Regions from separate parts of the Halotia branconii CENA392 genome, predicted to be linked through region 2. Evidence: riboswitches for the same ligand, from Rfam matches in the RefSeq annotation. Region 2 holds a riboswitch; each other region holds the start of a gene.
The links. A riboswitch is a leader RNA that binds a small molecule or an ion and turns the genes downstream of it on or off. The one in region 2 is predicted to bind cobalamin.
Positions count from the first base shown of each region.

Region 1: another riboswitch for cobalamin. It lies ahead of cobG (precorrin-3B synthase); the one in region 2 lies ahead of QI031_RS30625 (DUF1636 family protein).
Region 3: another riboswitch for cobalamin. It lies ahead of QI031_RS15915 (energy-coupling factor ABC transporter permease); the one in region 2 lies ahead of QI031_RS30625 (DUF1636 family protein).

Region 1 covers NZ_CP124543.1:3,772,080-3,782,900, forward strand. The annotation lists gene QI031_RS16510 (methylenetetrahydrofolate reductase) at 1-179, opposite strand, end outside; gene trpS (tryptophan--tRNA ligase) at 419-1,429, opposite strand; cobalamin riboswitch at 1,774-1,897, shown strand; gene cobG (precorrin-3B synthase) at 1,947-3,452, shown strand; gene QI031_RS16525 (precorrin-8X methylmutase) at 3,523-4,149, shown strand; gene QI031_RS16530 (precorrin-2 C(20)-methyltransferase) at 4,152-4,856, shown strand; gene QI031_RS16535 (helix-turn-helix domain-containing protein) at 4,984-6,075, shown strand; gene QI031_RS16540 (HAD family hydrolase) at 6,202-6,882, opposite strand; gene QI031_RS16545 (MFS transporter) at 7,101-8,519, shown strand; gene QI031_RS16550 (glycosyltransferase family 39 protein) at 8,718-10,763, opposite strand.
Region 2 covers NZ_CP124544.1:52,410-63,230, reverse strand. The annotation lists gene QI031_RS30665 (transposase) at 1-663, opposite strand, end outside; gene QI031_RS30660 (methyltransferase domain-containing protein) at 756-1,745, shown strand; gene cobW (cobalamin biosynthesis protein CobW) at 1,860-2,918, shown strand; gene QI031_RS30650 (hypothetical protein) at 2,902-3,366, shown strand; gene QI031_RS30645 (hypothetical protein) at 3,708-4,097, shown strand; gene QI031_RS30640 (QcrA and Rieske domain-containing protein) at 4,236-4,661, shown strand; gene QI031_RS30635 (class I SAM-dependent methyltransferase) at 4,847-5,707, shown strand; gene QI031_RS30630 (hypothetical protein) at 5,714-6,169, shown strand; cobalamin riboswitch at 6,446-6,595, shown strand; gene QI031_RS30625 (DUF1636 family protein) at 6,917-7,351, shown strand; gene QI031_RS30620 (TonB-dependent receptor plug domain-containing protein) at 7,562-9,691, shown strand; gene QI031_RS30615 ((2Fe-2S) ferredoxin domain-containing protein) at 9,732-10,604, shown strand; gene QI031_RS30610 (ABC transporter substrate-binding protein) at 10,668-10,821, shown strand, end outside.
Region 3 covers NZ_CP124543.1:3,627,254-3,638,074, reverse strand. The annotation lists gene QI031_RS15945 (PAS domain S-box protein) at 1-1,250, shown strand, start outside; gene QI031_RS15940 (response regulator) at 1,304-1,750, shown strand; gene QI031_RS15935 (hybrid sensor histidine kinase/response regulator) at 1,859-3,031, shown strand; gene QI031_RS15930 (sensor histidine kinase) at 3,032-4,492, opposite strand; gene QI031_RS15925 (DUF4079 domain-containing protein) at 4,489-5,208, opposite strand; gene QI031_RS15920 (DM13 domain-containing protein) at 5,240-5,701, opposite strand; cobalamin riboswitch at 6,219-6,359, shown strand; gene QI031_RS15915 (energy-coupling factor ABC transporter permease) at 6,386-7,165, shown strand; gene QI031_RS15910 (energy-coupling factor ABC transporter substrate-binding protein) at 7,152-7,454, shown strand; gene cbiQ (cobalt ECF transporter T component CbiQ) at 7,451-8,263, shown strand; gene QI031_RS15900 (energy-coupling factor ABC transporter ATP-binding protein) at 8,238-9,065, shown strand; gene QI031_RS15895 (P-loop NTPase family protein) at 9,062-9,571, opposite strand; gene QI031_RS15890 (SufS family cysteine desulfurase) at 9,637-10,821, opposite strand, start outside.

The DNA of each region.
Region 1 (10,821 bases), on a different replicon from region 2:
CCATCAGTAATGTTGACGGCATGAACCCTCCCCTTAAGGGTCGCCGCCATTTGCAGCATTTGTGCTGGATTTCCTCCTTTTGGTGGTGCTACCTCGGCGGTAACTAAAAATTCTCCCGCTTGCGTGGCTCTACGGAAATGATTCAAATTGTTATAGCTATAGCTATGGTTATTGTCCATAACATTGATAATTTAGTTCTCTTCAAGGGTAAAACAAATCACACCTTAAAGAGAAACTATCACCAGAAGAGGCAGAGGAGCAGGGAGCAGGGGAGCAGAGGAGCAGGGGAGCAGGGGAAGCAACAAGAGGGGGGAAAAGGTTAAAGGGTAAAGGGTAAAGGATGAAGAAACAAACCCTTTAACCCTTCCCCTTTCCCCCTTACCCCTTCTTTCCCATGCCCCATGCCCTTTTGTTTGACTTACACAGGCAAATAATAGCCCAAAGCAGCTTTTACATCTGCTAAAGTTTGATTAGCGATCGCTTGAGCTTTTTCTCTACCATCGCGTAGCACAGAATCTAAATAGCCTTTGTCTTCTGTAATTGCTTGATATTTTTCTTGGATTGGTTGTAAAGCTGCGATCGCACTTTCCATTAATAAGGGCTTAAATTGCCCCCAACCCATATCCTGACACTCAGCGGCTACTTCTTCTTTGCTTTTTCCAGAAAATAGCATATATAGAGTTAACAAATTATTACACTCTGGACGCTCTGGATCGTCGAAGGTCAAACCACGAATCGGATCAGTTTTACAACGTTTAATTTTGTACTGAATTTGCTCTGGTGAATCTAGTAAATTAATTCGGCTCAAGTCGGAAGGATCAGACTTAGACATTTTGCGTGTCCCGTCTGCCAAACTCATTACCCTGGCTCCTTCCTTACGAATCAAAGGATCTGGTAACTTCAGTACTGGCTGATCTGGTTTAGCAAATAAATGATTAAATCGCGCGGCAATATCTCGTGTCAATTCCAAGTGTTGCTTTTGGTCTTCACCCACTGGCACTTTATCAGCTTGATAAAGCAAAATATCAGATGTCATTAACACAGGATAATCTAACAAGCCGACGCTGACATTTTCTCCCTGTTTGACAGCCTTTTCTTTGAACTGGATCATATCTTCCAACCAGTTCAAGGGTGTAATGCAGTTGAGTAACCAAGTGAGTTCACTGTGAGCAGAAACGTGAGATTGTACAAAAATAGTGGAATGCTGTAAATCTAGACCACAAGCTAGATAGAGCGCCGCTAGGGTGTAGGTATCAGATGCCAACTTAGTCGGGTCATGTGGTGCTGTAATCGCGTGCAAATCAGCAACGAAGAGGTAATTTTCGTATTCGCTTTGACCTTTTACCCAGTTACCAATGGCTCCGAAATAGTTACCCAAATGCAAATTACCCGTTGGTTGAACTCCAGAAAGAACGCGCTGCTTGCCCATAAATTTCACTCTAGTAATCTCAAATCTGCGTTATGTATAGCGATAAGTCGCTGAGTGCCGACGCAAAACTCATTTAATTTTGACACTTTCTAGGGTAACTCGCTGTTGAGGATGAGATATTTAACGGTATTGCTGATTTATGGGATGCATTTTATCTCACGCAGAGGCGCAAAGGCAAGGCAGTACGGTCTTGGGGGTTTCCCCCATGAGTGACTGCCGTGCAGAGAGGATAAGGAGTTTTAAGTTTCAATATCTCAGGAATGAGGATTTAGGCAAAGCCTAAGTGTGTGGCTTTGTTACCGTTAAAAAAAATATCGGATGCAGGTCTGACTACTTTCTTATGCTAAATTACTAAGGCTTGGGGTTGGGAAACTCCGGTGAGATTCCGGGACTGTGCCGCAGCTGTAAAGGTTAGGATTCACTTTTTTCTTTCCGAGTCAGAATGCCAACTCCAGCAATGTCTTTATGGCATATTTATTATCTACTCTCTGCGTCGCACAGAGAAGGAGTCTGAGTTTTGCTGTCTGGATTAACTCCCTGTCCTGGGTTATTTTACACCACACCTGCTCAAGATGGTACATTGTCTCGCCTGAGAATACCCGGTGGCATTCTTGATAGTCAACAATGTCGGGCGATCGCAGATATAGTTGACCAGTATGGCGGTGGTTATGTTGATGTGACGAACCGCGCTAATATCCAAATCCGTGAGATTGATGGCAAGCTCAGTACCGCAGTTTTGAAGTATCTCCAGGATATGGGGCTAGGTTCTCGCAACACTGCTGTAGACCACATCCGTAATATTATGACCAGTCCTACGGCTGGTATTGATCCTCAAGAGGTGATTGATACCCGTCCTTTTGTCCAAAGTTGGAATGATTATATTGAGGCACATCCAGCTTTATCAGGACTGTCTGCCAAATTTAGCGTTTGCTTTGACGGTGGTGGAATAGTTCGAGTGAGCGATCGCCTCAATGATATCGCCTTTGTTGCGGTTTTAGTTGATGGTAAAGTTTACTTCCGCCTTCATTTAAGTGTCGGCGTAAAAGGAAAGCCACCTGTTGCAACGGGAATTTTACTTTCACCTGAGCAATGTTTGCCAGTGTTGGCTGCTTTGGCTAATGTTTATTTAAATCATATTGATACAAATAGTAGACGCAAGGCACGTCTGAGGGAAGTAGTTAATGATTTGGGTTGTGAAAGTTATTTACAGGAAGTAGACAAAAGTTTGCCTTTTGCTCTTTTCACCACAGAAGATCAGGTAATGGAGGGACAATTCTCCAATCTTTTTGTAGAAAGTTCAGATAACCAGTATCAGCATATCGGCATCCATCCCCAGCGGCAAAAAGGTTTATTTTATATTGGCGTTGTGTTGCCTCTTGGTCGCTTGGAGAGTAGGCAAATTATGGGTTTAGCGGATTTAGCCCAAAGATATGGTAGTGGTACTTTGAGGTTAACTCCTTGGCAGAATTTGCTGCTTACTGATATTCCCCAAACAAGGCTTGCTGATGTCCAAAAAGAAATTACATTTTTAGGCTTAGATTACTCAGCCAACAATATTAAAAGCGGATTAGTTGCCTGTTCTGGTAGCCGGGGTTGTGCTGCTGCTGCTACAGATACTAAAGGTCATGCATTAGCATTAGCCAAGTATCTCGAAACTCGCCTGACTTTAGATTGCCCAGTTAATATCCACTTTAGCGGCTGCGAAAAATCTTGCGCCCAACATAGCAAAAGTGATATCACCTTGCTCGGTGTCAGTAATGGCAAGAGGTCGAGTTATCACATTTATATTGGTAATGGTGACAGCAATCAAAAATTTGGCCGCGAACTCTACCAATATGTCAGCTTTGATGAATTGCCTGCATTGGTAGAACAAATGTTAAAGGTATATCAAATCAAACGCATAAATGTTAACGAATCATTTGGTGAATTTGCTAACCAATATGCGTTGGCGCAACTCAAACAGTTCTTCTCACCAAATACGGCATTCCATCAAGAAAGAATCACCGCCTCTCCTCTGGCATAAAAAGCATAGGTAATACCAATTCACAAAGATTCTAATACACTTTAAATTCTTTCCCCCTGCCCCAATTCCCATGTCCGATTACATCCGAGATGCTAGTGAAATTTATCGCAATTCCTTTGCCATTATCCGGTCGGAAGCTAACTTAGATGTGCTGCCACCAGATGTAGCAAAAGTTGCAGTGCGTCTGATTCATGCCTGTGGAATGACTGATATTGTCACTGATTTGGGATATTCATCAACGGCGGTACAAGCGGGACGAGCTGCCCTAGCGGCAGGAGCAGCAATTTTGTGTGACTGTCGCATGGTTGCGGAAGGCGTTACCAGAAAGCGGTTGTCAGCGAATAATCCAGTAATTTGTACGCTGTATGAGCCAGAAGTCCCAGAAATGGCTAAACGCCTTGGTACTACAAGGTCAGCAGCAGCTTTGGAATTGTGGCACTCTTATCTAGAAGGAGCAGTTGTGGCTATTGGTAATGCACCCACAGCCCTATTCCGCCTGCTGGAAATGCTTGACGAGGGAGCGCCTAAACCAGCGCTGATTTTGGGTTTTCCAGTGGGATTTGTGGGTGCAGCCGAATCAAAGGCAGCATTGGCAGCAGATAGCAGAAATGTCCCTTTTATAACTTTACATGGTCGGCGTGGTGGCAGTGCGATCGCCGCTGCCGCAGTTAATGCCCTAGCAACGGAGGAGGAATGATCATGACAGCTAAAGGTCGTCTCTATGGAATTGGTGTAGGGCCTGGTGATCCAGAACTATTGACCCTCAAAGCGTTGCGGCTATTACGGGCTGCCCCTGTGGTTGCTTATCAATCGGCAACAGACAAAGAAAGTATAGCGCGGGCGATCGCTGCACAGTATCTAACTGGCAATCAAATCGAGGTATCATATCACCTCCCCCGTGCTTTAGAGCCTGAGAAAGCTGAGTCTATTTACGATAAGGAAGTTGAACCAATTGCTCAACATTTAGCTGCTGGGCGAGATGTAGCGGTACTGTGTGAAGGCGACCCGTTTTTCTACGGCTCATTTATGTATGTGTTCACGCGCTTATCTGAGCATTACCAAACAGAAGTCGTCCCTGGAGTTTCTTCACTCATGGCTTGTCCTGTGGCATTGGGTGTACCGTTTACCTATTACAACGATATTTTGACTGTCCTCCCTGCTCCCATGCCAGCAGAACAATTGACTACACAATTGCTGACGACTGATGCAGCGGCCATTATGAAGCTAGGCCGGCATTTTACCAAAGTGCGGGATGTGTTACATCAATTGGGCTTAGCATCACGGGCGCTCTATATTGAACGGGCGACAACGGCACGGCAACGAATTATACCGCTTGATGAAGTTAATCCGGCGGAAGTACCCTATTTTGCAATGATTGTGATCCCAACCAAAAATCGACTGTAATAAATACATTTATCGGGCAAGTGGGCATGGGACAGTGATACAAAAATGTCCTGATACGGCGCTAAAGGTTAGAAGAATTTATACAGACAAATAATTCTTTGTGTAAGTACCAGGAGCTACTGCAATCATGGCTATGACATCCGTTTATGTATTAAAAATTGCTGAAAATCATACTATTGAAATTGCTCAAGATGAATTGCGATCGCTATTAGGTGAAATTGAAGCTGAATTACATCGTAGTCAAGTTTATCGTCGTGCTGTTGCTAGTTTACAAAAATTACTAGGTTCTTCAAACGAACATGCCAAGACTTTATTTAAAGCTGTAGGTAGAGAAGCCATTGGTTTAGCATTTCAGCAGTTTGCCCAAAAACATCCACACGTTACAGATACTGATCCACCTACGGATACTGCTGCCGTTTTATCAAATGTTGAACAAGAAAATGTTACTGACTTATCAGCTTGTATAGCTAATGTTAAATTAAATTCTCAAAATACTAGTACAAATACTAATGAAGAAAATTTAATGTCGGCATCTACAATGGTAGCAAATACAACTATCAATTTTATGAAAAAATCAGAAAGCAACCTTCCAGTAGCAATACTGATGAAGTGGCTAAAACCAAATAAACAACCTTCAAAAACTGAAATAGTCAATCAAGCTGCTGAACAACGCTTGGAACAATTACGTCAAATCGGTCAGCAATTAAAACAAGCTCGTGAAGCTCAAGGTCTTTCTTTAAGACAACTTAATATTTATACTCATATCGCTATCCATCAAATGGAAGCGTTAGAAAATGGCAATTTTGAGTTATTGCCAGAAGATATTTTGGTACGTGGTTTTATTCGCCTAATGGGCAATGCTTTAGGACTAAACGGCACAATTTTAGCTACCTCTTTACCTGCAACTGAGACAGCGAAATCGGTTATACCTTCTTTGTCTGGTTCTAAAAATATGCCTGGAGGATTGGGAATAGCAATCAGCCCCACACATTTATATATAGGTTATACAGCTCTTGTTGCTGGGGCTGTGGGAGGATTATCTTTAATTTCTCAGCAAGTAAATCCTGACAAAGGACTGAATCCAAATATCATCGTTATTCCCCCGTCATCTATTTCTCAATCACCTCAAAATACTGAACCGACTGTTAAACCAGGACTAAAGGCTAATACTACTGGTATCACTGTTGGTTCAGATATTGCTCCACCAGAGGCATTTTAAGGGACTTCCAGCTAAAAAAATATCCCATCACTATTTAGGCAGGGGAGCAGGGAGCAAAGAGAAATATATTATCTGAGTAAATTGGATAATTTATTTTCTGGAAGTCCCTAAAGCAATTTCCTTTTTTTATGAATTGATCGCACTTAAATCGGACTCAATCAATGAGTTCAACAATGTCCACAACTGCAAATCGGTAAAGTCTGGAATTGCCATAAATGCGCCAATTTCTCGCAAAATCTGGGGATCATAAGTAGAGGCAATACCAATAGTACGAATGTTAGCAGCGATCGCAGCCCGAATGCCAGAGGGAGAGTCTTCTAATGCGATCGCTTCTTCTGCTTTGATTTCCAATTTTTCTAAGGCGACTTGATAAGGAGTGGGATCAGGTTTACCTGCTAGACAATCTTCTGCTAAAACAACTGTGTGGAAAGCTGCTTGGATTCCTAGAACCTTTAGCATAAATTCTGCATTTAATCTAGGTGCATTAGTTACTAAAGCGCGTTTGAGTTGATGTGCATCTGTCCAGGCTATTAATTCGGCAAAACCACTTAGTGGTTTCAGTTCCCCAGCCTTATAGCGAAACAGCGCTTCTTTTTCATCTGCAAATCGTTGACCTGCTGCTAGTGATAACTGCGGCAATATATCTTTGACAATTTCTGGGTTTAAGCGACCACTAATCCTAGATTTATAAAATATCTCATCAATTTCGATGTCATAACTCAACAAAGTTTGTTTCCAAGCTTGGTAGTGTATAGGATCAGTGTTAACAATAGTGCCGTCCAAATCAAAGAGAATTGCAGTTAGCATGATTTGTTGGTAAAGTTATGAATAATTATTAAGTTAATTTACACAGTCTACATTGTTTTTTTATCCTTAGTCATTGTTCTTTTGTGAACATGAGATAAAAAACCACACAGCAGAAATCAGCTCAACCCTGAAATCTATTCTGCAACGCCAAACAAAGTTGGGAATTATTATTCGCAACTGAACTTATACTGGAGTGCTTTACCCAACAATACTCAGTCATGAATTCTGTTCCCCTTGAAACAGCTGCATCTCTAACTCTAGAAATTCCCCAGACTGTTACACCACAAATTACACTTCCTCCAATCTCAACACTCAGTCCTCGAATTTCTAAGAATGCTATTCGCACCAGTTTAAAAGCTTCCACTACAGATGCCGTTCTAGCAACGGTTTTTTCTATAACGACTGGCGGAATCCTACTGAGTAATTTTCTAGTGGAATTAGATGCTAGTCCAGTGGTATTTGGGATGCTATCTTCTATCCCCATGCTGGTGAATCTTATTCAACCCTTCGGTGCTTACCTATCAGAACGTACCACCAGTCGCCTGCGGTATTCTCTTTGGATTCATGGAATTTCTCGGCTACTATGGCTAATTTTAGTTGTGGGCATTGCTATCTTCAATTGGGGAGGTTTAAATTCCCACCAGTTAGTAGTATTGACACTTTTGATTGTCTTATTTAGCCATCTTGTGGGAGGACTAGGAAGCGCATCGTGGTTAAGTTGGCTAGCAATGATAGTTCCTCGACGACTACGAGGTAGGTATTTTGGCTTACGCAATAGCGCTGCCAGTATGACTAATTTGCTGTGTGTCCCTTTGGCAGGTCTAACCATATCACATTGGTATGGCGGGAGTTTACAAGGTTATGGGGTGGTACTGCTAGTAGGTACTGTGTTGGGGATAGTGGGCTTGGGATGTCAATGCTTGAAAGCGGATGTGAATCCACAACTACAAAATATCGTTTTCCAGCCTCCTCAAAACTCAACAAGTGCAGCTGATGAAAATGAGCAAATTTGTATACCTAAGATTACTCCACCACAAAATGATTTTGTCAGCAGCATCTGGAAAAACTCTAACTTTTTGATGTTTTTGCTTTATTTCAGTTTTTGGATGCTGGCTATTAATCTCAGCGCTCCTTTTTTTAACTTCTACATGTTAGAAACACTACATTTAGATGTAAGTTTGGTAACAATTTATAGTAGTTTGCAAGCGGGAGCAAATTTGCTCATGCTTGTTTTGTGGGGCAAATTAGCAGATAAAATCGGCAATCGTCTAATTTTAATCTCGGTGGGGATTTTAGTGGCAGTGATACCACTATTTTGGCTAGGAATAAATACTGACAGCTTTGATTTATGGTTATGGTTGCCGCTATTACATATTTTGATTGGAGGGACTGGGGCAGCAGTTGACTTATGTAATAACAATATGCAATTAGATATTACACCAATTAGAAATCAGTCTATTTATTTTGCGATCGCAGCTGCCGTCGCTGGTGTCAGCGGTGCTTTAGGTACAACCATCGGCAGTTTAATTGCCCAATTTACGGGATCTGGAGGATTACTAGGATTGTTTGCTTTATCTAGTCTGTTGCGATTAGTAGCACTCACCCCACTAATGTTTGTAAAAGAACCAGGACGATAAGAAAGCAGAGGAGCAGGGAGAAGAGGACAAGGTGCAGGGGGCAGGGAGCAGGGGAGAAGAGGACAAGGTGCAGGGGGCAGGGAGCAGGGGAGAAGAGGAAAGAGTGTTAAGCACAAGTCAATAAGCGCGAAGTAGTTTCAAACTCCTCCTTGCACCCCGCACCCTGCCCCAATTCTTCTTAATTGCCCAATGCCCAATTCATTTTATAACTGCTTGTCCTAATACTTTTTCTTGGCTAGGGGAAAATAATTTCGCCTTAAGTTGGTAAGAATGTGATGATTGAGTAGGGGAAATTTTCAGCTTGTGGACATCCCGCAATACCGTACCTCTACTTATTTGTTCAGGAGAAACGTATCCGTCTAGCAAAAATGTATGAGAAAACTTAGTTGGATTGTCATTGTCTGCACCCGAAGCATCAGTAAAGCGATCGCGCCAACCAATTTGAAGTAAAACATCTGCTGGTAGTGGTGTGAGAAATTGCCAATAAAATGTGATAATCAAATCTCCATTTGTAGACACTTTTGTTTGATTCAAGTCATAACCTAGTAGCCGTACTTGCTCACCGAAAGACAAAGACAAAGGAAACTGGATATGTTTTATATCTTCAGCTAAAGGTAATGCGCCAGGATAAACCCATACATAGTCAACATCATGCAGCCGTACAGTGTATAGAGGTTGCTGCATAGCAAAATAATTCAATATCTTTGGTTCTGGCAATTGACGCTGCAATTGATTTTTGTAAAATACTACTCGATTCGCCTGTGTCCAAGGTTGGATTCCCGATGAAATACGCTTGTCTATGGGTAAGGTTTCACCGTGGAAATAAGTGGCAAAATATCGACTATACCAACTAGCTACTTTAATTTCTTTGACATTAGGTGACTGATTTAACCATTGTGCAGCTTTTTCTAAACCTTCCCCTTGACCAATCATAAATATATTTTGGGCTACTTTTACACCACCCAGCAAAGGATTATAGTAAGTCAAGTAATAGGGATAGTGGGGTAAAAGGAAGATAAGTTGCAACAGTAATAAAGTTAATGCTGTCAGCAGTCCGCGATCAATAAGGAAGTTAGGGACGCGATCGCCTAGCCAATATTTCATCCCAGAAATTATTTTTAGCCAACCAACCGCCCCTAGCAATCCCAGGACAGGTAAGCAAAGATTAATATAACGGTCTATTTTGTTGTCACTTAGCGATAGTATCAGCAGCACACACAGAGAAATCAGGATGAGTGCTGTCAATTCAGGCACTTTTTGCTGCTGACGGCGCAGTTTTGGTATCAGCAATACTGTACCAGTTGCTAATAACCCTGCTTGCAGCACAGGTGAGAGGCGATATGCTAACACTAACGGATAAAAAAGGATTCCTGGGGAATGAGTGAGTTGTCCTAAGAAAAAAAGAAATCCGCGATCAGACTCTTGCAAAACACCCTTGTATATCTTAGTGAAAACATATCCAGGTGAAACCCACATTGCGGGAAAAATCAGAATAAACACTACAACAATAGTGGTTACCCAAAATGCAAAATCCTGAAATTGCCGCTTCCAACCTCTTTTAGGAAAACTACTTTGCCATACTCCTAACTCAATTAATATTATTAATAAAGCAACAGCAGGTAATAAAAATAACGCAGTTATTTTTGCTGCCGTAGCTAGTCCTAAAAATAATCCCGACAATAAAAGAGATTTGCGTTCCCCATCTTTTCGCAAATATAAAAGAAACAGCAGTATAGCCAAAACAGCAAAATCAGCTTGTAGTGCATCAGTAGTAATAAAGCGTTGATATGCTAAAAAGAATGGCTCTAATAGCAGTAAGCTAACGGTACACAGGGCTACGGCTTTACTAAATAAACGTTTAGCGAGTATATATAAATACACCATACAAGCAGAAGTGATTACTGCTTGCGCTAAGCGGGGAATTATATATAAAGGAATGGGAAACTCTTGAATATTCAAACAAGCCCCCACATTTAAGGGCAAATCTATATCTATCAAGCTGGGAAAAAGCTTGTGTAGCCAGCAATTTAACCACATACTGCTACCACTCAGCCACATGTTGGGAACCCCAGGGTGATGCTTGAGAAAAGTACCGATTAAATCTCCCTCTAACAAGTGTTTAATAAATTGACTGCCACGATATATCCACAACCCCTCATCTGTATTAAGAGAAGCAGTGATTTCTAAGGTTCGTAGCGTTAATGAGATGAGGAAGATGGCAAATAATAACGGGGAACGTTTCATTGAAGCAAAAAATTCGCCTGTAACTTTTCTGGGATAGCTTATCAGACGAAGATATACA
Region 2 (10,821 bases):
CTGTAAAGCGTTGTTGTTACCAAAATGACCATCTACTACCAAGTATGTTAGGGGAATAAAATTAGCTACTAACTTGAATAGTGAATTAATCATCTTTTTAATTAGCAATAGTTCAGATGTGAATATCACTTCGGTTTTATTTTTGTTTTTACTCCCTTTTGGTCGTCCACGTCCACGTTTTTCTTTGGTTTTTATTTTTTCGCTTGACAACTGAATATTTGTTTTAGTATTACTCTTGATTACTTGTTCTATTTGAATCGGAAATGACTGTCTTTGCTCAACACTTACTAACGACAAGACAAAGAAAGATAGCCCTGATATAGGTTTGTTTACTAGGCTAGAGAAGAATCTATCCAACCCATAAGTCTGTTTACCCGACTTGCTGACTACAACTTCATCTCCGGCAAGCAAATATACTTCATCCTTTCGCCATAAATGTTTACGAAAAAACAGCCAAAACAATGTTGCCCAAGGTATTACTGTATGAAAAAATCTCAACATTGTCCGATAACTACCACCAATGTCTGTCCAACGAGAAATTCCCAACATGGTGGCTCGGCCGCTCATTGCTAACATGGCCATGATGATCTGGTTCATTCGGCGCATCGTCGTAGCGTTGATCTGCGGTAGCAGGCATTGTAACAGTGATAGGATGTCCAACATGGGCGAATTGTAGCTTTTGAGTTGTCGTTTGGGAAGACAACAACTCTACTACAAAGCGCCCTCTCTCTTCATACTCTTTTTTTGGCGAAGGTATTGATTCTGTAATTGGTTTTCTTCTGATTTTGGTGATTGGAATTGCGGCTTATTTCCTAACTGCCCGCAAGTATGAATCCTCAGCCACAGTCGCCAATTCCTACGACCAATGGACGCTTGACGGCATCCTAGAGTTTTATTGGGGGGAACACATTCACCTCGGTCATTACGGTTCGCCGCCACGACGAAAGGATTTTTTGACTGCTAAATCTGATTTTGTGCATGAAATGGTTAAATGGGGAGGTTTAGAAAAATTACCTCCTGGTACTACCGTCTTAGATGTTGGCTGTGGGATCGGGGGTAGCAGCCGGATTTTAGCGCGAGATTATGGATTTGCTGTCACAGGGATTACCATTAGTCCTATTCAGGTTAACCGCGCCCAGGAGTTAACACCCCTTGGGCTAAATGCCCAGTTTGCGGTCGATGATGCGATGGCATTGTCGTTTCCAGATGCCAGTTTTGATGTAGTCTGGTCAATCGAAGCAGGCCCCCACATGCCAGATAAAACCGTTTTTGCTAGAGAACTAATGCGGGTGCTAAAGCCTGGTGGGGTCTTGGTTGTAGCTGACTGGAATCAGAGAGATGACCGCCAAAAACCCCTAAATTTTTGGGAGAAACCAGTAATGCGGCAACTGCTCGAACAGTGGTCTCATCCAGCTTTTTCCAGTATTGAAGGCTTTTCTGAGCTTTTGGCGGAGACAGAATTAGTTGAGGGGGAGGTAATTACGGCAGACTGGACTCAAGAAACCCTTCCTTCTTGGTTCGATTCGATTTGGCAAGGGATAGCTCGACCACAGGGATTAGTGCGTTTTGGGCTGTCTGGTTTTGTCAAGTCTGTGCGCGAAGTGCCAACGCTTTTACTGATGCGTTTGGCGTTTGGTGCAGGGCTATGTCGATTTGGAATGTTCCGGGCTGTGCGGGCAAACTCACACACAGAATTGATGGACAGAAACTTTGCCAACCAAAATCCCTCAAGCTTGGTTAGGTAGCGATCGCAGCTAGTGATAAATATTTGGATTTTAACACCAACTGACTGCGTGATATCTGCGATTAAAACTTCTTTCTGCACATCGCAAAATTAATCAACAAACGACACACTTTATATGCAAAAAATTCCCGTCACAGTAATTACAGGATTTCTCGGCGCAGGCAAAACGACGTTAATTCGCCATTTACTCCAAAACAATGAAGGACGACGCATTGCTGTTTTGGTGAATGAATTTGGAGAAATCGGAATTGATGGCGAACTTTTACGTGATTGCCAAGTATGTGACGATGAAGAAGACTCCAACAGTAATATTGTTGAACTCACCAACGGTTGTCTGTGCTGTACGGTGCAAGAAGAATTCCTCCCAGCGATGCAAGAATTGTTGAAGCGACGCGCGAGCCTTGATTGTATGTTGATTGAAACCTCTGGACTAGCACTACCAAAACCATTGGTGCAAGCATTTCGTTGGCCGGAGATTCGCACAGGCGCTACCGTAGACAGCGTAATTACTGTGGTTGACTGTGAAGCTTTGGCAACTAATCAATATGTAGGTGATTTAGCAGCCGTTTTAGCACAGAGACAAGCCGACTCTAGTCTAGAACACGAAACACCCATTGAGGAACTGTTTGAAGATCAACTGGCTTGTGCTGATCTAGTATTGCTGACTAAGAGCGATCGCGTTGATGAAGAAACGCAGGTTAGAGTACAGGATTGGTTAAAGCAGAACTTATCCCCTGGTGTAAAAATCATTCCTTGCCAGGATGGTAAAATCAGTGGCGATTTGTTACTCGGTTTCAACGCTGCGGTAGAAGACAACTTAGATAGTCGTCCTAGTCATCACGATACTGAAGAAGACCACGAACATGATGAAGGAATTAATGCAGTACAACTACTGCTAGACCAAGCATTTGAGCCAACTGTCCTAGTAAAACGCTTGCAAACATTGGTGCAGCAGCAAGAAATTTATCGAATTAAGGGATTTGTAGTAGTTCCAAACAAAGCCATGCGTCTGGTATTACAGGGTGTTGGTAATCGATTTGACTACTTTTACGATCGTCTTTGGAAACCCGACGAACTCCGTCAAACAAGATTAGTATTCATTGGACAGGAACTCAATCAGGTTCGCATTGAATCATTGGTGTTGGGGGAGGAAGTAAGTGCGACCATCCAATAGTGTTTGGCAAGGAAATTTCGGCTACTGGCAAAACAACTTTATTCATAATAATCTACTGGTAATCGGTTACACCGGATGGAAGGGATTTCAGTCATTTGGGCGAGGAGTTGTCATTTGTGATGTGGATACTAAAGTTACTCACCCTACAAATACAAGTCTTGATACAGTTCCCTTCACCCTGCAATTTCTCCCCTCCGATCTGATTGGGTTTTACTTGCGTTCGTTTCAGGATTGCGGATTTATATCGCAATCAATCTGCTCATCCATGATTTCATCAATTTCCCCAGCAGTTGCAACATACAATCCCCATCAAGATATTCTTTTGGTGCTAAAGGCAGATCCTCAATTTGAGGTGAATTTTTTACACCAACTAAAAATTACTCCACCCGATTGCTACGAACAAGTTCGCAAGCGTTGGTCAGAATTTAAACCAAGTTTAACGCCATAGAAGATATACAGGATATCAACATATATAGTTGCGATGCGTGAAAGTTGGAGTATAATCGATTGCTATCTCTCTACCAAGTAGCTATTAAGTATATAAAACAGGAAAACTTCCTGTTTGGGAAATAAATCAATGTAAGAGATACAAAGTGAAAAATAAAAGATTTTACTTGGATTTTTTACAACTACTTTTTCAAGAATATGTGAATCTTAGATAGCAATTTATTTTCTGGTGTATATTATGGGTGAATTGCTTCGAGGATCTAGGTTTTTAGAAAACATCATTCCCCTACCAAGCTGAGAGAACATTAACCTTAATTGTCAACCTACTTCTAGGACAATTGTATGAAGAAAGTTTTAATAACTTTAACTACCAAATCCGCAGCTTTGATGTCCCTAGCATCATTGGTAATGACCAGTAAAGTGACCACAGCTGGTGAACCAGTAAATCCGCAACCAGTAGACCGTCCTGATGCTGCTACTACACCAGTATCAGCATCAGACCAAAAAGCTTGTGTAAGACATCCGAAACTCGGTAAGTTTTTCTGCGCTCATGCTGAAGAATTATCTCATTTGCAAAAAGGCGTAGCAGAAATTGATGTTACATCGGATGACAGTGAAAAGGCTCTGCTTGGGGTTACGGATGCAGAAAGTGATGCTGCTGTAGCTATGTTTGGTTGTGATTGTGCTGCATCGATAAATTGTTTACGCCGTCTGCGGAATAGCCTCCCGTAGAATTTAATTTCCTTGGTTTTTTATCTTTCCAAAAGTAGGGGATAGGGGAAGAGTTTTTCTCTCTTCCCTCACTGTTTTACAGTTTTGTGTTTAGAAGTTTCAGAGTGCAATAAATTGTTTCTATAAAACTTAAATAATATGAAACGTCGTGACTTTATTACTTGCTTTGGTTTAGGTTATTTGGCAAGTAGCCTACCTGAAAAAGTTGTGGCTTATGCTCCAGAAACTACAGCAATATCATCAACATCTGGAGATTGGCAACCAGTAGGAACAGTTGCCGAATTGGATAAAACTGGTCAGCTATTAAATGAAAACTCATCTGTTGGTTCAGTATTGGTAATTGGTACTTCTAAAAGCAAAAATCTAGTGGCTGTGAACCCTACCTGCACTCACATGGGTTGCACATTAGAGTGGCTTGCAGAAGAAAAGATATTTTTATGCCCTTGTCATGCTTCTGAATTTGCTGCCAATGGTAATGTGCAAATGGGGCCAGCTACAAAACCACTATCAAATTACGAGACAAAAATAGAAGGCAATTTAGTTATTGTGAAACGTAATTCGTAATTCGTAATTAATAATCTCAGTTTTTATTTGTGGCTTTAAGTTTTTAATAAAATTATTATGTGGCAATTTGCTAATAGTAATACGTTAGTTAATCAAAGATCCACTCCAATATTTGGGCTATCTCTTTCCCTACTCCCTACTCCCACCCCAACGGGGCTTCGGTCACTGTTTCTACCATTTTATAAATGCAAAAACCAAAACTAATCAATATTCCCAAATCGACTCGCTACCAAAATGCGGCGATAGATTATTACATGGGACTTACAAATTCCTCCTATCTCCATTACGGGTATTGGGAGCCACTACCTACTGTGGGTGAGGAATTGACTCTAACTCGTCTGCGTGCGGCGCAGGAAGCTTATGCAGCCAAGCTTTTTAGTTTTATTCCAGAGGGTATAAAAACTGTGCTGGATGTCGGCTGCGGGATTGGTGGGAATGCAGTGTATTTACGCGATCGCGGTTTCATTGTTGAGGGATTAGCACCTGACACACTCCAGCAAGAAAAGTTTATCAAGAATACCAACTTTCAAGTAGCTTTCTATTTAACGAGATTTGAAGATTTTCACACCTCAAACTCCTACGATTTAGTTCTGTTGAGTGAAAGCAGTCAATATATTGCTGTTGACGATTTAGCCGAAGGTGCGGCTCGTTTACTACATAGCGGTGGCTACCTGCTGCTTGCAGATATGATGCGTTCTCATGCTGAATACCAAAAGGGTATCTTTTCCAATTGTCATGTCGCTGGTGAACTCCAAGCGGCTTTACTAAAAGCTGGGTTCGAGTTAATCAAGACTGAGGACATCTCCACCCATATTGCACCAACAATTGATTTGTGTGTTGAAAAATTCGGTACTTTTGGGCTAACTACCATCAAATATATTGCAGATTTGGTGGCGATCGCCGTCCCACCATTATACACACTCGGTCGTTGGGCATTTAAGCGTTGGTTGGAAAAGCCAATTGCTGAGGGGTTAGCAGCACGCACTATTTTTGAAAACCATCTGTGTTATTCCGTTCAACTTTGGCAGTTATCTAAAGGAGTTTAATTGAAAATGACCACAGAAATAAACACCCAAGATTGGCAACAAGCTTTTATCGCCACCAATATATTAGCAATTGGTTACAACGCTTGGGTTGGTTATTTAGGAGGAGAACGTGGTGTGGTAATTTGCAGCACTAATTCTCCGCATTTAAGTATTGCTGGTGAAACATTTAAAGACCATTTTATCCCGCGTAAAAATCTTGCAGCTTTCTTAAATGCTTGGTTAGCAGCACCCGATACCGTACTGCTGCAAAAACACTTCATGAATGCACATATTCTCGAAGCTGTAGATAAATATAATCCTCAAAAAGATGTTGTGTTTTTGTTGGAATACGGGAATCAAGCTGCTTTTTTATATTTAACTAATTTACCAATTACACCCTCGCAATGTTATCAAACTGTATGCAAAGAATGGGCAGAATTTCAACCTCAGCATACCCTTTTAACAAGAACAAAAACACAATGAAACTCATCCAAAAACAAAAACAAGTTTTCTGGTTTTACCGCTTTTGCCAGTTGCCATGTATGGAGCTTTAATAGCAAAGTTAAAGCGTTAAACTACCTCTTAGAGGCGTAAGGTACTTAACAAAAATATATAATGTATAAAAAACTTCCTCTCCTGTACTGATAGCTAGGGGATTTCTTTTATGGATGTTAGCAGTAGCAAAAGTATAATTAAAATTCAGTAAGGAAAATCTAAATTATTATCGACTGAATTTACATATAGATAACAACTATGGTAATGTTACCTACAACTGTCGGTTCTGATGGGGAGCAGCCATCAGATGTAAAGGGGAAAGTTCGGTGTAAATCCGGCATTGTCCCGCAGCTGTAATGAGACAAAGTTAACGTGTCTCTAAGTCAGAATGCCCGCCGAAAGTACCACAAACTCCCATCTGCGAGGTACAGATGAATAACGCAATCACTATTCTCTCTATTAATCAGGATTACTGTCTCATCGCGTCAGACATACGCCACGCACTACAAATTTCTCTGAGATTGTAGACATTTTCCTAGACATATCAATACTCACGCAGAAGGTTATAGATACAAGCCTGAAAATCCATTCGGATCTTACTCCCACCTTCGCATATTTACGTTATCCCCAAATCATAGCTAGCTTTGCGCCTACACTTCCCGTAAGGCAGAATTCTCTTGCTTGCAGGATGCGTGAGGCTAACTCATCATTTCAATCGGCAACGTCTGAAAATTAATGAACAAAAAACAACATACTTTATTTGTCTGCACGACCTGCGCCAGTGTGTGGCAAAATGGCAAGCGAGTTGATGAAAGTGGTGGACGGCAGCTATTGCAACAACTCCAAGCACTTGCACAAACTTGGGAATTGCAACATAAATTCTCCATTCAAGGAGTTGAATGTATGAGTGCTTGCAACCATGCTTGTGCGTTCGCCGAAGGCGTTGGCGCAGCTATCGCCTTTACAGGAGAAGAGAAATTAACCTATCTTTTCGGCAATTTAGCAGTTGATGATAGTCCATCTGCAATACTGCAATGTGCAACTCAATACTACGTCAACCCTGATGGTTTACTACCTTGGTCAGAACGTCCAGAACGTTTAAAAACAGGAATTTTAGCAAAAATCCCACCCCTAAATAAGTGGGCAAAATTAACCGTGGATTGCTGTTAATTAATTACCAGTAGTACATCAAGTTCGTAGTTAGGACTAAAGGCCTAATTACGAACCTTTGAAACAAGCTTGTAAGTTACACCATTTACATGATAATAATAATCATTATCAAAAATTGTAGGTTTCCTACTGGCTGAGAGTTTTTTACCAAAAAAGCTCAAATCTTTGCTGACAATCAGTTTTTAGTTATACAGGTGGCTTAAATTACCAATGCGTACTCAGTTTATTGCCAGATGGGAAACTCAACTTATCGTTTCTAGTTTGACTATCACCGCAGGGATGCTGTGGAACAGTTCCAGCATTATAGCCACAGAAGTTTTACAAATATCCGAGTTTCCACAAGAGGAAGGTTCCGCCAAAGACTTACAACCAGTTGCAGAAGTAATATCTCAAAATACAACAGAAACCGAACCCGACATTGAACTGACAGTCATTGACAAACTGTTAAATGAACCTGTGTTTTCCCCTTTTCGCCGCGAGGGAACAGTCAAAGATTCCACCCGTCCGGTGTATGTGATTACTGGCGAAGAAATGGAAGCGCAAGGCGCAAGAACAGTCAAAGAAGCACTGCGATTTCTTCCAGGTATTTTAGGTGACGGTACAGTTGGGACAGAAGTCAACGCTTTAAGCGGTCAATTTATTCGCGGTTCTAATACTGGTCAAGTCTTAATCTTATTGGATGGTAGACCAATTAATAATTTAGATGGTGGTGGTTTCGATTTATCAGAATTTACCACTAATAATATTGAAAGAGTCGAAGTATTACCTGGGGGTGGTTCAACTCTTTATGGTTCAGATGCAATAGGTGGGGTAATTAATATTGTTACCCGTCGTCCTACAGAGCAAATTACCACAGAAACCAAAGTTAATTTCGGTTCCTATGGACTGAATCAACAAAGCATTCAAAATGGTGGAAAGTCTGGTGATATTTCTTGGGTAGTTGGTTACAACCGGACTCAAGCACAAAATAATTATCGCTTTCGTATTCCTGAAGCTAACTTTGAGGGGACAAGAACGAATAATGACGCACTCTTTAATAACTTTAACGTCAAATTAGAAGCAAATTTAGGAAAACGTAACACCTTAACCTTCTCCACCTTATATTTAGGTAAAGAACAGGGAGTACCGGGAGGCGTACCCATTCCTGTACCTCAATTTGGACAGGGATTTTTTAACTCTCTGACTGAGAATAATCGCAAATACACAGACCAAGTTCTCACCGATTTAACCTGGAACTCCAAATTAGGAAGCAGTGATGATTCTCTATTAACAGCAAGAGTTTATGCTGACTTTCTCAATACTCGTTTTGATAATCGTAGCGGTGCAATTACCTCTCAAAACCGCTTTGATACCAAACAGGATTCCTATGGTATTCAAGTTACCCATAATTGGAATATTGCGAAGAATCAGACTTTAGTTTATGGCTTTGATTATCGTAATACCAATGTACGCAACACCACATTTAATTATGGGACAAACATCACAAGAGAAAATTATGATGATGCTATAGGACAAGGGGCAATTTTTGGGAGATATGAAATTAACTTTTCTCCGAATTTCAGTATGAATTTGGGAGTGCGGCAAGATTTTAGTAGTTTGGTCAATGGTTCGTTTACTTCACCATCTGTAGGAGCAAAATTCGCACTTTCAGATGCAACTACACTCCGCGCCAACTATATCAGAAACTTCCGTGCGCCGACGATCGCCAATTTATTTAATACTAATCCTACTAATATTGGTAATCCTGACCTCAAGCCAGAACAAGGAGATAGTTTTGATGTGGGGATTGACCAAAAGTTAGGGAATATTGGTTTGTTGAGGCTGACATTTTTTAGAAACCGTGTTTCTGATACAATTGCCTTTACAAGACTCATCCCGCCTGTCAATGGAAATACGGGAACTTGGGAAAATATCGGGTTAGTAGAAACTACGGGAATTGAAGCTTCGTTAAATTTACAAATAGTGAGGAATGTTTATGCTTTTGTTAATTATACGGTGAATGATCCGCGTATTTTAGCAAGTGCTAATCCGGCGGAGGTTGATAAGGAGTTAAGGTTTGCAGGTGCAGATAAATTAAATTTGGGGGTGTCTTATGAAAATCCTCAAGGTTGGTATTTGGGTGTGTTGATGAACTCCTTAAATGGATATCCGACTAATAATATTAATACGGAGTTTCTTTCGGGGTATACGACTTTTGATTTGAAGATGCGTATGCCGATTAGTGATAGTTTGATTTTAATTGGGAGTTTGGATAATCTGTTCGATCAGCGTTATCAGTTGTTTCCTGGTTATCCTGATGGGGGGAGGGTTTTTCAGGTTGGGTTGAGTTCTCGGTTTTAAGAAGAATTAGCTCACGCAAAGGCGCAAAGGAGGATTAAGAATGGCTGAGTTTAATTGTTGGGTGACACCAGTTAATGAGGTGGTTAAGGAAGATTTAGCTACGGGGGGGTTTATTGAGTATGAATATTTTGATTGTGGGAGTGATGTTTTAGCATCGTTAGTTTATACTTTGTTTGAACAAAATTGGCAGCAGATTGGGATTGCTCATATTGTTCAAGGTAGTGTTTTGGAGTTAGAATTTAATGCACAACCAAAGCTTTGTATTCTCTATGATGGCTATTTGACGGTGGCTGCTGAGGGTTGGCATTTACATTTATGTATTGATACTAATTTTGGCGGCCCTTTGTGTAAAACTCCTGTGGAAGTGAGGAAGCAACGTTTAGTTTCCCGTACGGCTTTTTATCGGCGGTTTAATACAGAAGGAAATCCTAGAAGTTGGGGGATTCAGTTTTGGAATGGTGCGAATGAACAATTGATGACGATTTTATTACCTAATCCTTTGGTAGATGGAGAAAATTTATTACCGGAGGGTAAACCAAATCTAGATAAATTAGCTCTTTATCAAGATTTGCGAGATATTTATGTATTAGGTAAAAAACCCATACCCTTTACCAAAAATCCTCTCAAACATTCCTATATTTCCGTTTGTACCTCTACACGCTGTCTACCTTCTCGTAAATGGCAACCTACATTTGATGCTTTAAAATCAGCAGTAGAAGAAGCAGGTTTAGACATCGAAGTCAGAACATCCGGCTGTTTAGAAGTGTGTCAACTCGGCCCAGTTGTTTTTTATTCCAATGATAGAACTTGGTACACTCGCGTTAACCCCAATGTTGCAGAAAATATCGTCAACGAACACCTCATTAAAGGTAACAAAATCACCGAAAACCTCTACCCACCCCAAACCCCCTAACTCTCTCTCTGCGCTACCCTTCGGGAACGCTTTTAGCGAACTGCGTCTCTGCGTGAGATAAAAATGATAAAATTCCCCCACCAAAAACCAATCATTTTCCTCTGTCAATTATGCCTCATAGCCATCCTCATCATCGCCTGTCATCAAACCACAATTCACACATCAACTAACACCTGTAGCCCCAACTATAACCCCAATCAAGATTACTTCCCCAATA
Region 3 (10,821 bases), on a different replicon from region 2:
ATCGTATTTACCCGTCTTCAGAAGGACTATCAATTTTCTTTCAAGACATTACTCGACGCAAACTAGCAGAAATAGCCTTAGAAAGAAATGAAAGACGTTATCGCTCATTGGTGATTGCCACTTCTCAAGCTATCTGGATAACTGATATTAATGGCAATGTAGTAGAAGATATTCCCTCTTGGAGAAATTTAACAGGGCAAAGTGAGGCAGAAGTCAAGGGGAGAGGACGACTTAATGCAATTCATCCCGAAGATCGAAAATTGACAGAGCTATTATGGAATCAGGCGCTGACAACAAAAAGTGTTTACAGAACTGAGCATCGTGTACGAGTTGCTGATGGTAGTTATCGATTTTTTGCCGCGCGTGCAGTTCCCGTCTTGGATGACAATGATGAAATTCAAGAGTGGGTAGGTGCTAATACTGATATCACCGAACGCAAACTTGCTGAAGCCTTATTGCAACAAGCAAACGAAGATTTAGAAACCAAAGTAGAACAACGAACAGCAGAATTACAAAAGCTGAATGAAGAACTTAAACGCTCTAATCAAGAGTTAGAGCAATTTGCTTATGTAGCTTCCCATGATTTACAAGAACCACTACGAGCTGTGACAGGTTATAGTCAACTCTTAGGACAGGAATATCAAGACCGCCTCGACGAATCTGCCCAAGAATATCTAAGTTATATCGTGGATGGGGCAACCCGGATGCAGCGTTTGATTCAAGACTTGCTGGCTTTTTCTCGCGTGGCCACTCGCGGTCAGGAATTTACTCGTGTTGACTGTAATGCTGCACTCAATATAGCTCTGGGTAATTTACATGTAGCGATCGCCGAAAGTCAAGCCATCATCACTCATGATCCTTTGCCACAGTTACTTGCTGATAAAACCCAAATGGTGCAATTATTTCAAAATTTGCTCGGTAATGCTATCAAGTTTCGCCAAAAAGATCAACCTCCAAAAATTCATATCGGTGCAGTGCAAAAAGATGTAGAAGCAACAGAAGAACTCCCCACTCCTCACTCTCCAGAATGGCTAATCTGGGTACAAGATAATGGCATCGGTATCAAGTCTCAGTATCTTGACCGTATATTTGAGGTTTTCCGACGGCTACATACTCGTAGAGAATTTACTGGTACAGGTATTGGTCTAGCTATCTGCAAAAAAATCGTTGAGCGTCACGGAGGTCGAATCTGGGCTGAGTCTGAGCTAGGTATAGAGACAATATTTTATTTAACTTTGAATGCAAAATAAGTTACCTTATAGTTGTGAGTTTTATATCAATCTAATAAATGCTTAGTAACTGCATGGTTAATAATCAGTCATTCCGACATATTGAAATTCTTTTAATTGAAGATTCGCCTAGCGATGCGAACCTCACCATCAAAGGCTTTCTCAATGCCAAAATCGCTAACAATTTGCACTGGGTTGAAGATGGTGAAACTGCGATAAATTACCTACAACAGCAAGGAGAGTTTGCTGATGCACCTCGTCCAGACTTAATTTTGCTCGATTTAAATTTGCCAGGAATGGATGGGCGCGAAGTCTTAACAGAAATCAAATCAAATCCAAATCTCAAATGTATTCCTGTTGTCGTACTTACAACTTCAACTGATGAACAGGACATCCTCCGTTCTTATAATCTTAGTGCTAATTGCTATGTCACAAAACCCCTAGATGTTTATCAGTTCATTCAAGTTGTGCATTTAATTAAAGATTTTTGGTTAGCAGCAGTAGCCCTTCCACCAGATTAATAGGTTTAACAATTTCGCTTGTAAATCAGCAGATGAAGTACTTTCTAACAAATAGAAATCAAGTGAGAGTTAAGCAAACTTAAATAACCGTATCTGATAGAAAAAATCATGATTCACATTCTACTGGTAGAAGATAGCCCTACTGATGCCAGACTGCTACATCAAATATTTATGCGTGCAGATCAAGAAGAATGGCAGATGACACATGTTGAGCGACTATCTGAGGCGATTAATATTAGTTTAGAAAACCCTATATTTATACCTGATGATTCTCAAACTCAAAATGTCAAGCAACGCAGATTTGATGTAGTCTTGTTAGATCTTAGCCTGCCAGACTCTACAGGACTAGACACGTTGAAAGAATATCAGGCAGAAATACCAGACATTCCAGTCGTAGTCTTAACAGGGCTTGATGATCAACAGTTGGCACTGCAAGCCTTGGCAGAAGGCGCACAAGACTATCTTGTTAAAGATCAAATTACTATGCAACTGTTAGTGCGGGCTGCACGTTATGCCATTGAACGGGGAGATATTCTCAACAAGCTACGGGAGACTGAAGAACGTAGCCGTCATGCATTAGCGAAAGAACAAGAACTCAACGAACTCAAGTCAAATTTTGTGGCTATGGTTTCTCATGAATTTCGTAACCCAATGACCACAATTCGCACGGCTTTAGAAATTCTCGAATATAATAATGCAGAATTAACCCCAGAACAACGAACGAAATATTTTGAGCGGGTTCAAAATGCTATTAAGCAAATGCTTCAGCTTTTAGATGAGATATTGTTTTTGAGTAAAACTGAAGCTGCCAAATTAGAATATAACCCTGCACCTTTGCATTTAGAAAACTTCTGTAGCGAAATTGCCGACATTTTTCAAATGAGGACGGGTAGTCATCACACCATTAGTTTTACTGTTCAAGGTGAATGTAACCACGTCCAAATGGATGAAGACTTACTAACTTGTATCTTAACCAATTTACTTTCTAATGCGATTAAGTATTCTCCTCAACCAAGTTATATTAAATTTGATTTAAACTGCAATAATGGTATTGCAACTTTCCAGGTTCAAGACCAAGGAGTAGGCATTCCCCAAAAAGACCAATCTAATCTATTTCAAAGTTTCTATCGCGCCAGTAATGTAGGTCGGATTCAAGGTACAGGTTTAGGACTGGCGATTGTTAAAAGGTGTGTGGATTTACATGGGGGTGAGATTCAAATAGAAAGTCAGCAAAATATTGGTACAACGGTGACAGTGACATTACCATTGCAATTTGTTTAATTATTCTAGTAATGAGCAGGCTGGCAAAGTGATTGTAAATACGCTTCCTTTATTTAAGCGCGATGTCTGATGATAAGTTGTTGTACGGCTACGCACCGTCACAGTACCACCCATACCCTCTACAAATGTTTTAACAATCGACAATCCTAATCCATAACCCCCGGTAGAGCGATCGCGAGCTTCATCAATACGATAAAATCGTTCAAAAATCCGCGATTGTTCTTGTAAAGGTATACCACAACCTTGATCGCAAACTTCAATGATTGCCTCTTCTCCTTGCTGATTTAATTTGACAATTACGGGTGTATCAGCTTCGGAATACTTAACAGCATTATCAATTAAATTTAATAATACTTGTTTCAGACGATTGTAGTCTGTTCTTACCTCTATTGATTTTGTAGTAGACTCAATTTTGATTGTGCGATCGCTATATTTTTCTGCCATGTTGACAACTTCTGCAACTAAGTCATTCAACACACAAGGTTCCATCCGCAGATGTAAATGACCACTATCTGCTCGTGCTAAATCTAGTAAATGCTGTAATAGCCGGATGGTGCGTTCCGCTTCCAAAGCCGCAGTTTCTAAAGCTTCTTGTTGGGCTGGGGTTAAGTTTTTTTGCCGACGTAATACACTTTGCAAGTAACCATGTACTATAGTTAATGGTGTACGTAGTTCGTGAGAAACATTACTCACAAATTGTCGCTCTTGTTCCCAAGATTGGGACAGGCGAGATAACATCATATTGAAGGTTTTAGCTAGTTCTTTAACTTCGCTAGGTGCATTATCTAAATAAATTTGCGCTTGTCCTAAATCGGCTAAGGAAATGACTTGTGTCATTTGACTTAACTGACGCAGAGGTTGCAAAGAACGTTTAATATAAAATGCGATCGCTACAGAAATTGTGATAATTGCTAAAATACTGCCAATTCCCAAATACCGCACTATGACTAAAAAAATTGTTTGTTCACTGGTAACATCTTGAACTACAAACAATTTTCCTAATGTCTGATCTTGTATTGGTAATGCACTACTACATAACACAAAATAACGTTGGTTAACTTTTGCTACTTGGGGTTTAACCGACATCTCAGTTAAAGACATTAACTTAGTGCTTGTTGTCTGAGATAACTGATTCCAGTTTGGAGATTGTGCGATAATTTGATGATCGGAACTTTTGATCCATAAATATGTATTGGTAGTTGTTAAATTATTAATTGCTTTTTGTAACCCAGTTGATGGTGGCATGATTTCGCTATACAGTTGCACATCGCGGGGTAAACGTTCGGCAATTTGTTCAACATTCAGTTTATGATCGTTAATTAAAATTTGCTGCATTTTCCAGCTTGTCCAAATAGCGAGGCTACCTAACCCCAAAGCTGAAACCCCAGCAACACCGACTGTTAAGCGTACTCGTAATGAAAAAGGGTCAATTTTAGACCAAATTTTGCTGATTTGATTCACTTTGGCGCTTGGGGGTTGATTGTCGGACAAGTTTTATTGACAAAATCACATTTATAAATGTATTGTTCTTGCCAACTCAGGGGAATTTCTAGTAAGTCTCGCGTTCCTGTCATTCCTTGCCCGATAAATAATAATAAAGCAATACAGTTCAAAATTGTATGCACAGTTCGCCAGCGATTAGATCTATCTTGATAAATATCTTGTACAATCGCTAAAGAAAAAATCATCAACAAAGCTGCGGTTATCCCAATATAATAGTGTGACCAGTACCATTCATTTGTACGACGAAATACTCCATCTTGACAACCGATAATTATTAAACCAGCACCAGTTAAAGTTGCAAAAACTGCCCGCCATACTCGTTTTTTTGCTCGATAAAGTAACACTAATGCAGCAATGGTTAAAATAAACATCAGCAGAATAAATGCAACTTGAAAAGTAGCTTGATTCCACAATTGATTGTGCAAAATATTTTTACCAATTGGGTAAGCTAATCCAAGTAAGACTAATCCGACAATTGCACCTGTAAGCCATTCACCTAATTGTTTGTGTTCTTTGCCAACTACTGGAGGAATTTTACTTTTACCTCCAGCTAAATTTTGCAAACGACGTTGACGTGTTTGCCAAGCAAAATTGACTACATTACCAATTAATGGAAAGACAAAAATAACTGCGATCGCTGGATGTAAAAGCCCCAAAAAATCTGCTATTTCCATATCAAACCTTTGACTAAATAATAAATAAATTTCATCCTTTCAAAGAAGCATAGCCAAAAGTAGCATTAAATTGGCGACACCAGATCGCTACAGATTTAAATTCTGCTAACTTCAGATTATCAGGTAAGGCATAACGTTGAGTACCCTTGATACTTTTTAAACGAGCAATGCTGACATAATCTTTTTCTTTAATCCCAGTTATTGGCGGTGCATCTGAGCGATATAAAATAACAAATAAATCAGGGCCTGAATCTGTTTGAAAACTCTGATCAAACTCTAAATAGCGTTTTCCTTGTTCAGCGATCACTTTAACTGTTCCTTGGGTAGGGTGTTCTCCAGACTGGAACTTTCCAGACTCAGCCATTGACATTGATGCTGCAAATAGACTAGCTACAGGCGTTTGAGTTGCTGGCGGATTAGAACTTGCTTGTTTTGTCAGATTTATAGTAAAAACAGTAGCGATCGCTAGAATGGCTAAATGCTTAAATTTCATGGCTTTAATATTCTCAAATGCATCTTTAAAAATAATTTAAAGCTTTCTACTATTAACAAAATTAGTTTAAGCTGAGAATCTGCTAAAAATTTAGTTGCGTTATTTTCAGGTAATTCTTAAACATTCAAGAGGTTAGCATTATATTAATGTAAGTAATTATGCTTGCTTAATTAGTAAATCAATTTTCAATTTTGGCATTTACGTAATAATTACCTCTATAACAGTCCTAAATCATTCACGAACAACAAGATCCCCGACTTCTCAAAGAAGTCGGGGATCTGAGGCTCTCAATTTTCACAAATTAAATACTAGTACTCTGTCAAGATAATTTTGCTGGATTAATGTGAAAAAGCCCAGTTCTTTTCTCCCCCTACTTCCTCTGCTTCCCCTGCTTCCCCTGCCTGCCTCCACCTGTTATTTTTGGGTTGACAGACCACTAGTCTTATATAGTTTTCCAAGATGTCTATTGAGCGATGAGAGGAATCCCCAAGTCTTTACCAAGTTTATTAGTAATGGTGTTATAGTGACTCCAATCGGTTCTGGTGGGGAACAGCCATCGGACGCAAGGGGGAAAGTCCGGTGTAAATCCGGCGCTGTCCCGCAACTGTGAACCCAAATATAGGTGAGTCAGGATGCCCGCCGACTATAATCAATTCATTTACATAAATCTGCGAGGTACAGATTATGAAAAGAAAAACACAGGCGTTAGTCAGTCTAACCCTGATGGGAGTTATCAGTTTTTACTTGGTAGTTGGTTTACCCAAACCCGCTTATGCCATGCACATTATGGAAGGTTTTTTACCAGTGCAGTGGGCAATTTTTTGGTGGATTGTGGCATTACCATTTTTTATATTAGGATTGCGTAGCCTGACTCGCATTACCCAAGCGAACCCGCAACTCAAACTACTCCTGGGCTTGGCTGGTGCTTTCACTTTCGTACTGTCAGCCTTGAAAATCCCTTCTGTTACAGGCAGTTGTTCTCATCCTACAGGAACGGGGTTAGGTGCGGTGCTGTTTGGCCCCCTTACTATGTCGGTTTTGGGTAGCTTAGTATTGTTGTTTCAAGCTTTATTACTAGCGCATGGCGGCTTGACGACGTTGGGGGCAAATGCTTTTTCGATGGCGATCGCTGGGCCATTTGCAGCTTACTGGATATATAATTTAACAATCAAGTTGGGTGGTAAAGAAAAAATCGCGATATTTCTAGCAGCTGCGATCGCAGATTTACTTACCTATATTATCACTTCTATCCAACTCGCCTTAGCTTTTCCTGCACCTGTTGGTGGGTTTTTCGCTTCATTTATCAAGTTTGCCGGAATTTTTGCCATAACTCAAGTTCCCTTAGCAATTAGTGAAGGATTACTAACTGTATTAGTGTGGAACTGGCTGCAATCTTATAATCCTCAAGAGTTAGAATTGCTGAAATTAATCAAACGGGAACCTCAAAGAAATGAATCAGTCTAAAAAAGGGTTGAGTAACTGGCTGTTGGTAGTAGCTGTCTTAGCTTTAGCAGTTGCACCGTTAATATTTGTGCGGGGTGCGGAATTTGGCGGTGCTGATAGCAAAGCACAAGAAGCAATTGCTGAAATCCAACCTGGATATAAACCCTGGTTTAAATCATTTTTTGAACCAGCTAGTGGGGAAATAGCAAGCTTATTATTTGCTTCGCAAGCAGCTTTGGGTGCAGGAGTAGTTGGTTATGCAATTGGGTTGTATAAAGGACGTTCCCAACAACAAAAACATGAAGAATGAGTCTGCAATTAGACACTTTAGCTTATACTAATCGACTGCGAAGATTACCACCAGAACATAAACTGATTTTTGCATTTACTACCCTTGCTATTTCCCTTGTTACCCATCCATTTGTGCAAATTTTGATGGCGCTTTGGATGAGTGCTTGGACGGTGATTTATGCCAGAATCCCGGCTGGTGTTTATTTTCGATTGTTAATGTTCACGATAGTTTTTTGTTTGACAAGTTTACCAGCCCTGATAGTAAATGGAGTTGCGATTCCTGATTTACAAAGCGTAAAATTAGATTCTTGGTATGGACTAACTCTCGGACACTTCTATATTTATATTAGTCATAGTGGCAGTATCCAAGCATTGGAAATTTTAACTAGAGCATTAGCCTCTGTTTCTTGCTTATATTTTCTCATGTTAACTGTCCCTTTCACAGAGCTATTACAAACTTTGCGTTACTTACGATTTCCAGTGCTTTTAACTGATTTGTTATTACTAATGTATCGGTTTATTTTCATTCTGCTGAATACAGCCAGTGAATTGTGGACAGCACAAAATTCTCGTGGTGGCTACCGCACTGTTGCTATTGGTATGAAAAGTTTAGCATTACTAATCGGGCAACTATTACAGCGAACCTTACAACGATATAGTCAGTTTTCTCTGGGACTGGAAGCACGGGGTTTTGTCAGTGAATTTCGAGTTTGGCATCCTCGTCGCTATCGTCCTCAATTACGATATATCATCGAAGCTATTTTCGGCTGTGTAGTATTAATAGGATTGGATTTTTGGCGGAATGCAGGAATATTTACTCGAATTTGAGCAGGTATATTACACCTATTCAGGCGCACAACAATTGGCTTTGAATAATCTAACATTAAAGATTCCGTTAGGTAAAAGATGTGCGCTAATTGGTCAAAATGGTTGTGGTAAAACGACACTATTATTATTAGCTAATGGTCTATACAAACCTAATTCTGGCATTGTCCGTTGGCGTGGTGAACCGTTAAATTATAACCGGAATTATCTTAGTCAATTACGGCAAAAAGTTGGTTTGGTATTTCAAGACCCAGAACAACAATTAGTAGCTTCTACTGTTGAAGAAGATATATCTTACGGTTTATGTAATTTGGGTTTACCAGTATCCGAAATTAAAGACCGAGTAGAGCAAGCATTAGTTGAATTTGGGTTGACTACTTTAGCCGAAAGACCAGTGCATCATTTGAGTTTAGGACAAAAAAAGCGAGTTTCTATAGCAGATGTGATGGTGTTACAACCAGAACTATTGGTGTTGGATGAACCTACCGCTTATTTAGACGTAAAACATACTCGTAATTTGATAGCAACTCTAAAAAAAATTCATCAAAATGGAACTACTTTAGTAATGGCAACCCATGATTTAGATTTAGTCTATCGGTGGGCAGATTGGGTTTTTGTGATGCACGAAGGACGATTAGTACTAGAAGGTCAACCCCAGGATGTGTTTTTGCAACATGACCTGTTATTAGAGTTAGAATTAGGAATACCATTGATATATGAAATATTATATTATGGATTATCTTCTGAAGATGAATCAGTTAAACAACGAGTCCAAAATAAGATATTAAATAGAACTATTATTTAGATCCCCGACTTCTTAAAGAAGTCGGGGATCTCGTTGTCAATTATTTCGTATTTTTGACCATTATACTGATTAAATATTGAGCGATGGGATAAATAACCAAATTCATCATCGCGTTCTTCATATTGTTGAATCCAATTTTGAAGAAACTCGAATGTTTGCGCCTGTTCCTCAGCTGATTTAAATTTATGTGGTTCCCAAGGACGATTGCGGTTATTTTCAAGACACTTATTAATGCCGGGATTGAGAAAATAGATTTCAGTTGAGAATGCGATCGCAATTTCAATTAAAGTACTGTAACAGCCTTCAATTATCCAAGAAATATTATTGTCGATAAAGTCTTGTAAATCTTTAGCCGCATCGGCGTGAGAACGGCGTATGGCAATTTGATTGGGTTCCCAAACGATAGTATCGAGATCAAGAATTGGAATCTCTAAGTCTTTACCAAGTTTATTTGCAAGAGTGCTTTTTCCAGAACCGGAATTACCAAATATTAAAATCCGATGCATTGTGGTAATTTAACGTCAAGAAGCTCAAATCCCCGACTTATGAAATAAGTCAGGGATCTTGTTGTTCACGAAAACTCTGCGAAAAAGTCTAAGGTTTCCTTCAATGCTTTGATGAAAATATCAATTTCTTCGCGGGTATTATAAAAGGATAAACTTGCCCGTGCAGTTGCCGCTAAACCTAGGTAACGGTGTAAAGGTTGAGTACAGTGGTGTCCCGAACGAATAGCTACGCCTTCTTGATCTAATAATGTCGATAAGTCGTTAGCGTGGACTTCCCCAGCTGTAAATGATGCTAAGGCAGCTCTACCTTCTCCTTGAGCATTTGGTTGAGGGCCATAAATTTGAATTTGAGGAATTTGCTGCAATTGTTGGAACAAGTAAGCAGTTAATTCGGCTTCGTAGGCATGGATTTTATCCATACCAATATTACTAAGATAATCTACCGCTGCACCAAGAGCGATCGCCTCTGCAATTGCAGGTGTACCAGCTTCAAATTTATGGGGCAATTCTGCATAAGTAGAATGGTCTAAATAAACCTCTGCAATCATCTCACCACCACCAAAAAATGGTGGCATTGATGCCAAAAGTTCCAACTTACCATACAAAAACCCGATGCCAGTGGGAGCGCACATTTTATGACCAGATGCAACCAACCAATCACAATTGATTTGCTGTACATCTACAGGCATGTGTGGTACGCTTTGACAAGCATCAACTAAGAATTTCGCATTGTATCTGTGAGCGATCGCCTCAATTTCTGCTACTGGGTTAATACAACCCAAAGTATTAGAAACATGGGATACTGCCACCAATTTTGTCTTCTCGGAAATCAGTTGTTTAAACTGTTCCAAATCAAAAGTTTGTGCAGGTGTCAGTTCTACAAACTTCAAAACTGCACCCGTTTTTTGGGCGACAAGTTGCCAGGGAACAATATTACTGTGGTGTTCCATTACCGACAGAATAATTTCATCTCCCGGCTGTAAATTATTCATTCCCCAACTGTAGGCGACTAAATTAATAGCCTCACTAGCGTTACGGGTATAGACAATTTCCTGACGTGATGCAGCATTGATAAATTTAGCAACCTTGTCCCGTGTTGCTTCATAAGCATCAGTAGCTTTAGCACTGAGTGTATGCGCTCCCCGATGCACATTGGCATTATATTGTTCGTAATAATCGCGCAAGGCGTTTAATACGAGCAAAGGTTTTTGCGAGGTAGCTGCATTATCTAGGTAAACCAATTGTTTCCC